Regions from separate parts of the Zobellella aerophila genome, predicted to be linked through region 2. Evidence: predicted binding sites of a transcription regulator. Region 2 holds the regulator's gene; the other holds the start of a gene.
The links. Region 2 encodes sigma-54, which starts transcription at its own class of promoters, with help from an activator protein. Its sites were predicted from a motif close to TGGCACNGTTTTNGCTT; they were not measured.
Positions count from the first base shown of each region.

Region 1: the regulator sigma-54 is predicted to act here: its motif matches at 1,573-1,589, upstream of ABD806_RS14265 (nitrate reductase).

Region 1 covers NZ_BAABCX010000004.1:143,576-146,959, forward strand. The annotation lists gene ABD806_RS14265 (nitrate reductase) at 1-1,538, opposite strand, end outside; gene ABD806_RS14270 (MBL fold metallo-hydrolase) at 1,759-2,622, opposite strand; gene tolC (outer membrane channel protein TolC) at 2,931-3,384, opposite strand, start outside.
Region 2 covers NZ_BAABCX010000002.1:778,278-781,661, reverse strand. The annotation lists gene rapZ (RNase adapter RapZ) at 1-289, opposite strand, end outside; gene ptsN (PTS IIA-like nitrogen regulatory protein PtsN) at 299-745, opposite strand; gene hpf (ribosome hibernation promoting factor) at 748-1,035, opposite strand; gene ABD806_RS11275 (RNA polymerase factor sigma-54) at 1,059-2,492, opposite strand; gene lptB (LPS export ABC transporter ATP-binding protein) at 2,546-3,271, opposite strand; gene lptA (lipopolysaccharide transport periplasmic protein LptA) at 3,275-3,384, opposite strand, start outside.

The sequences.
Region 1 (3,384 bases), on a different contig from region 2:
TCGAACAACCGTTCGCCGCCGTTCTCGAAGCCGGACAGGGCCGCGTGCTCGCGGAAGATGGCGGCGGGCGAGTCGAAGCCGAATGCCTGCTCAAAGCCCATGGCCTGGGCCACCTGGCAGATAGCCCACCAGTCTGGCCTGGCGGCGCCGGGCGCCGGCTTGAACGGGCGCTGACGGGAAATGGTGCGGGCCGAGTTGGTCACAGTGCCGTCTTTCTCGCCCCAGCCGGCGGCGGGCAGCAAGACCCTGGCCAGCCGGGCGGTATCCGTGTTGGGACTGATATCCGACACCACCAACAATTCGCACTTTTCCAGGGCGCGGCGGGCACGGGCGCTGTCGGGCAGGGATACCGCCGGGTTGGAGCCCATCACCCACAGTGCCTTGATGTCGCCCCGCTCCAGTGCATCTATCATCTCCATGGCCTTTAGTCCCGGGCCCGGGGCCAGCCGATCGCTACCCCAGAAACGGGCCACCTTGTCCCGGTTGCCGGGGGCGAAGTCCATATGGGCCGCTAGCTGGTTGGCCAGGCCCCCTACCTCTCGGCCGCCCATGGCATTGGGCTGGCCGGTAAGGGAAAAGGGGGCAGCCCCCGGCTTGCCGATGCGGCCGGTGAGCAGGTGGCAGTTGATGATGGCGCCGGCATTGTCGGTGCCCTGTTCGGACTGGTTGATGCCCATGCAGAACAGGGTCAGGGTCTTGGGAGTATCGAGGAAGGCCTGGTAGAAACGATTCAGCTCGGCGATGGTCAGGCCAGTGGCTTCGGCCACCTTATCTGTCCGGTATTCGGATCCGCCCAACGTCAGGCTCAGCTCGGCAAAGCCGGTGACGTGCTGCTCGATAAAAGCCCGGTCCATGCTGGCGCTGTCCAGGATTCGGCGGGCCAGTCCGTTGAATAGCAGCAGGTCCGAGCCGGGTTTTATTTGCAGGTGCAGATCCGCCTGCTGGCTGGTGGCCGTGCCCCTGGGATCTATCACTATCCACCGCTGAGCGGGGTTGGCGGCCCTGGCCTGCTCCAGCCGGCGAAAAAGTACCGGGTGGGTCCAGGCGCTATTGGCCCCCACCATGACCACCAGCTCGGCTTCGGCCAGATCCTCATAACCGGCGGGCACGGCATCCTCGCCAAAGGCGCGCTGATGGGCGGCGACGGCGGACGACATGCACAGGCGGGAGTTGGTGTCGATATTGGCGGAGCCGATGAAGCCTTTCATCAGCTTGTTGGCCACATAATAGTCTTCGGTCAGCATCTGGCCCGAACCGTAGAAGGCCACGGCCTGGGGGCCATGCCGTTTAATAATCTCGGCAAAGCCGGTGGCGACGGTGGCGATGGCCTCGGGCCAGTCCAGCTGCCTGCCATCTACCCTGGGATAGAGCAGGCGATTGGGCAGGGTCTGGCTTTCGCCCAACGCCATGCCTTTGACACAGAGGGCGCCCCGGTTGGCGGGATGAAGCTGGTCACCGGTGACGGCACCCTGGCCGTCGATCTTGACGCCGCAGCCAACGCCGCAGTAAGGGCAGGTGGTATGGATCGAAGCTGTCATAATGGCCTTGTGGTTAGATGCGTTTATATCTATCAAGCAAGGCCTGTGCCATTGATGTAGTTTATTATTAATCAGGTGGTTAGAGTGCCGATGAGGCAAATCTTTGCACAATAACAAGGCAAGGGGGCCAAGATGGTGCAGGCCTGGATCGGGCCGGCGAAGCAATGCGGTGATGGCATTAGGTATACCGTTATTTCGGTCACTCTAGGCGGAGGGCGGCTCAGAATCGGTTAACCGGCACCTTCAGATACACCCGGCCGTCATCTTCCGCCGGCGGCCACCGGCCGGCCCGCATGTTGACCTGTACCGAGGGCAGCAGCAGCCGGGGCGTGTCCAGCTTGGCGTCCCGCTCGCGGCGCATGCGCACGAATTCGTCCTCGGTAATGCCCTGGTGAATATGGAGGTTGTGCAGGCGCTCTTCCTCCACCGTGGTCTGGCAGGCATATTGCTCCCGTCCCGGGGCCTTGTAATCGTGACACATAAAGAGGCGGGTCGAGGCGGGCAGGGCAAAGATCTTGTGCACGGAGCGGTAGAGGCTGGCCGCGTCGCCGCCGGGAAAATCGCAGCGGGCGGTGCCATAGTCGGGCATGAACAGGGTATCACCGACCCAGGCGGCATCGCCGAATACATAGGTCATGCAGCCGGGAGTATGGCCCGGTGTGTGGATGGCATGGCCTTCGAGCGCGCCGATGGCGATGGGGTCGCCGTCGGCGAACAGCCGATCGAACTGGCTGCCGTCCCGGGCAAAGTCGGGGCCGGCGTTGAACAGTGCCCCGAAGGTCGTTTGCACCTCGGTGGTGAGGGCGCCGATGCCGAGCCTGGCCCCGGTTTTTTGTCGAAGATAAGAGGCGGCCGACAGATGATCGGCATGGACATGGGTTTCCAGGATCCATTCGGTTATCAACCGGGCCTTGTTAATAAAGGCCAATATTTCGTCGGCGCCGGTGGTGGCAGTGGTACCGGAGGCGTAATCGAAGTTCAGCACGGGATCGATAATGGCGCAGCAGCCAGAGCCCGGATCTTGAACGACATAGCTGAAGGTGAAGGTCGAGTCATCGAAGAAGGGCGTGACGAGCGGTTGCATATCGCCTCCGGCGCATTCATTTCAAAAGAAGTTGCTGATATTTTGTTAAGTTTAAATAACTGTTCCTAATACCGCTACATCGACCGGGTCGCGCACGCAGACACGCCATGCACCCGTCCCTGAGTGCTCCGCTGGGCTATCCCTGACACAGGGGATCTGCTTAGCTATACCCGGTCGCTGTCTTGAGTGAGCTACTATTCGGAACCGCAATTTAATCTAGATAGGGCATAGGGCGCGTATTTCTGGGGGACTTCTAGGGCGGGTGGGAGTGATGTCAGGAGGCCGGCCCTCACTCCCTGGGTTCCTGGCTATTTCTTCAGTCCGGCGTTAATCTCCAGCAGATCCTGCTCGGTCAGGTTGCCGGCGGCCTGCTTCAGCTGCAGCTGACTGAGGATATAATTGTAGCGGGCCTCGGACAGCTTCTGCTTGGCGTCATACAGCTGGCGGGTGGCATTGAGTACATCCACTATGGTGCGGGTACCCACCTCGTAACCGGCTTCGGTGGCGCTGAGCGCGCTTTCCGCCGATACCACCAGCTGCTCGAAGGCGCGTACCGAGCCGAGTGCGCCGTTGACATCATTGAAAGAGGAATATACCTGGCTCTGCACCGAGCGGAAGCTGCGTTCGAGCCGCTCGCTGGCGGCGACATAGTTGTGCTGGGCCTGTTTCACCTGGGAGCTGGTGGCGCCACCGGAATACAGCGGCAGGGAGAAGGTCAGCCCGACCGTCCCCTCATTGATGCTGCCGTCGTTGTTGGCGCTG
Region 2 (3,384 bases):
GACGGATCAGCACGCTGTTTTCCGCATCGATAAAAATACTGGAGAGGTTGACCTCTGCCATCGATCTGATTTCGGCCAGACAGGCCTCCAGCTTTTCGGTGCTGTCGGGCAGGTTGCGCACGTCTATGCTAACCGCCACTTCACCCGGACGGGCCAGACGCATGTTGATCAGGTCGGGCAGCAGTTCAACCGGCAGGTTATCGACGCAATAGTAGCCTAGGTCTTCCAGTACCCGCAGGGCGACTGTCTTACCCGAGCCTGAGCGGCCACTCACGATAACCAGTTGCATACCAGCTCCTCAGGCAGAAATCATGATTTGGTACAATTCATCGTCGCTGGTGGCCTGGCGTAGTTGTTTGCAAACCTGCTTATTACTGAGCTTTTCGGCGATAAGCGACAAGGTTTTCAGGTGTTGTTTACATTCTTGTTCCGGCACCAGCAGCGCAAAAACCAGCCCTACCGGCTGGTTGTCGATGGCATCGAACTCCACCGACTCGGCAAAGGTCAGCAGTACCGCCGTCGCCTTATTTTCATTGCCGATACGGCCATGGGGAATGGCGATACCATTACCTATGCCGGTGGTACCCATTTTTTCCCGGGCCAGCAGGCAGTCAAAAAGCTGTTGGCTGTTGATGTTCAGATGTTGGGCGGCCAGCTCGCTGATGATTTCCAGGGCGCGTTTCTTGCTTGTACAAGGAACTGCACTGCGGGTGCAGTCCCTGCTTAATATATCGGCGACTTCCATGGTTATATTTTTTTGAGCTTCTCTTTGTGTTTGATGATCTGGCGATCCAGCTTGTCGATCAAGCCGTCGATAGCCGCATACATGTTTTCATGCTGGGCATTGGCGAACACTTCTCCGCCGCTGACATTCAGCTTGGCCTCGGCAATCTGTTGTAATTTTTCCACGTTAAGGATGACGTGCGCATTGGTAATATGATCGAAGTGACGTTCCAACTTGGTAAATTTGCTATTCACATAGTCACGTAGTGCATCGGTGATTTCTACATGGTGTCCAGTCAGGTTTATTTGCATAACGTCTTCCTTCTTGGTCTGCCTTAAACCAGGCGTTTACGCTGATTGGAAGGGGGGATGGCCAGAGACTCGCGGTACTTTGCGATGGTTCGACGGGCCACTTGTATCCCCTGTTCGGCCAGCAACTGTGCGATTTTGCTGTCGCTTAATGGCTTGGCCGGATTTTCTGCACTGACCAGCTTCTTGATCAGGGCACGAATTGCGGTGGAGGAACATTCACCACCATCGTCGGTTCCTACATGGCTGGAGAAAAAGTACTTCAGCTCAAACACGCCCCTGGGGGTATGCAGGAATTTCTGGGTGGTCACCCGGGAGATGGTTGATTCATGCATCTCCACGGCTTCGGCCACATGATTCAGCACCATGGGCTTCATGGCTTCCTCTCCCTGTTCAAAGAATGCCTGTTGTTGTTCCACAATACAATTGGCAACCTTGAGCAGGGTCTCATTTCTGCTTTCAAGACTCTTGATGAACCACTTGGCGTCTTGCAGATGACTGCGGATAAACTGGCTATCCCGACTGTCCTTAGTGTGTTTGGCCATGGCGGCATAGGTTTGGTTCAATCTAACCTTGGGCATGGCATCCGCATTCAGCTCAGCCGTCCAGAGCCCCTGACGCTTGGTCACCACCAGATCGGGGATCACGTATTCAGAGCTGCTCTGGAGAACGCTGTTGCCGGGCCTGGGTTCGAGCTGTTGGATCAGGGCCAGCACGGCGCGCAGCTCCTCTTCCTTCAGTTTGGCCTTGCGCTGCAGGGTGCGATAGTCCCGGTTACCGAGCAGGTCCATATGCTGGGTAATGACTTCCCGGGTCTGGGGTAACCAGGGGGTGTCGGGCGGGAAGCGCTCAAGCTGGATCAACAAACACTCCTGTACCGAACGAGCGGCAACGCCGATGGGATCAAAATGCTGGATCCTTTTTAATACAGCTTCGACCTCTTCCGGCTCAATGTCCAGCTCATCGCCGGCAACCGCGTCACAGATATCCTGAATACCTATGGTCAGGTAACCGGCCTCGTCGATGGCGTCGATAATGGTGGTGGCGATGGCCTGATCGGTGTCGCTGAAGGGGGTCAGTTGCATCTGCCAAAGCAGGTAATCCTGCAGGGTCTCGGTGGTTTCACCCTGGTATACCATATCCTCGGCCCCGTCCGGTGCAGGGCCAGGGCCGCTGGTGGAAGCGCTGTAGACATCGTCCCACTGGCTGTCGGTGGGGAGTTCGTCGGACAGCTTGCTCTGCTCCATGGCGGTGTCCGTGGCCATCTGGTCATCCTGGCGGGGCTCCGCAACCTCAATGGTGTCCGGCTCTTCCTGCTCCAGCAAGGGGTTGGCCTCCAGGGCTTGCTGGATCTCCTGCTGCAGTTCCAGGCTGGAGAGTTGCAACAGCCGGATGGCTTGTTGCAACTGGGGAGTCATGGTTAACTGCTGACCCAGACGTAACTGGAGTGTTGGCTTCATCTGTTCGGTAAGTCCTTGTTAATTATGCCGCGATTGTGCCGTGCGGAGCCGATTCAGAGGCTGAACTGGTCACCCAGGTAGACTTTTTTCACCTGCTCATTACTCAAAATTTCGGCAGGGGTGCCGGCGGCAATCCGGTGTCCGTGGCTCACAATATAGGCGCGTTCGCAGACATCCAGGGTCTCCCTGACATTATGGTCGGTGATCAGCACACCGAGCCCCCGGTCGCGCAGGTGCAGTATGACTTTTTTGATGTCGATAACCGAAATGGGATCGACACCGGCGAAGGGTTCATCCAATAAAATAAAACGGGGATCGGCCGCCAGGGCCCGGGCAATTTCTACCCGTCGACGTTCCCCACCGGACAGGCTCATGCCCAGGCTGTCCCGGATATGGGTGATATTGAATTCTTCCAGCAATTGTTCCATTTTTTCGTTACGGCTCGGGCTGTCCAGATCCTGACGGGTTTCCAAAACCGCCATCAGGTTATCGGCCACACTCAGGCGACGGAAGATCGATGCTTCCTGGGGCAAATAGCCGATTCCGGACTGAGCCCGGACATGCATGGGCTGATGGCTGATATCCTGGTCATCTATGGTAATGCTGCCTGCATCCCGTTGTACCAGGCCCACTATCATATAGAAGGAAGTGGTTTTCCCCGCGCCGTTGGGGCCCAGCAAGCCGACCACCTGGCCGGTGTTGACGGTCAGGCTGACATCGGCCACCACCTGGCGTCCCTTATAGCTTTTTTGTAAACCCCGTGCTTTCAGTATCGCCATGGCTCAGTCCTGTTTACCCGTATTATTCTCTAGGTCTTCTACCTGCTCCGGCAGGAAGACGGTAGTGACCCTGCCTTGCTGGCCCTGACCTTCGGCTTCCATCTGCTGCCTGT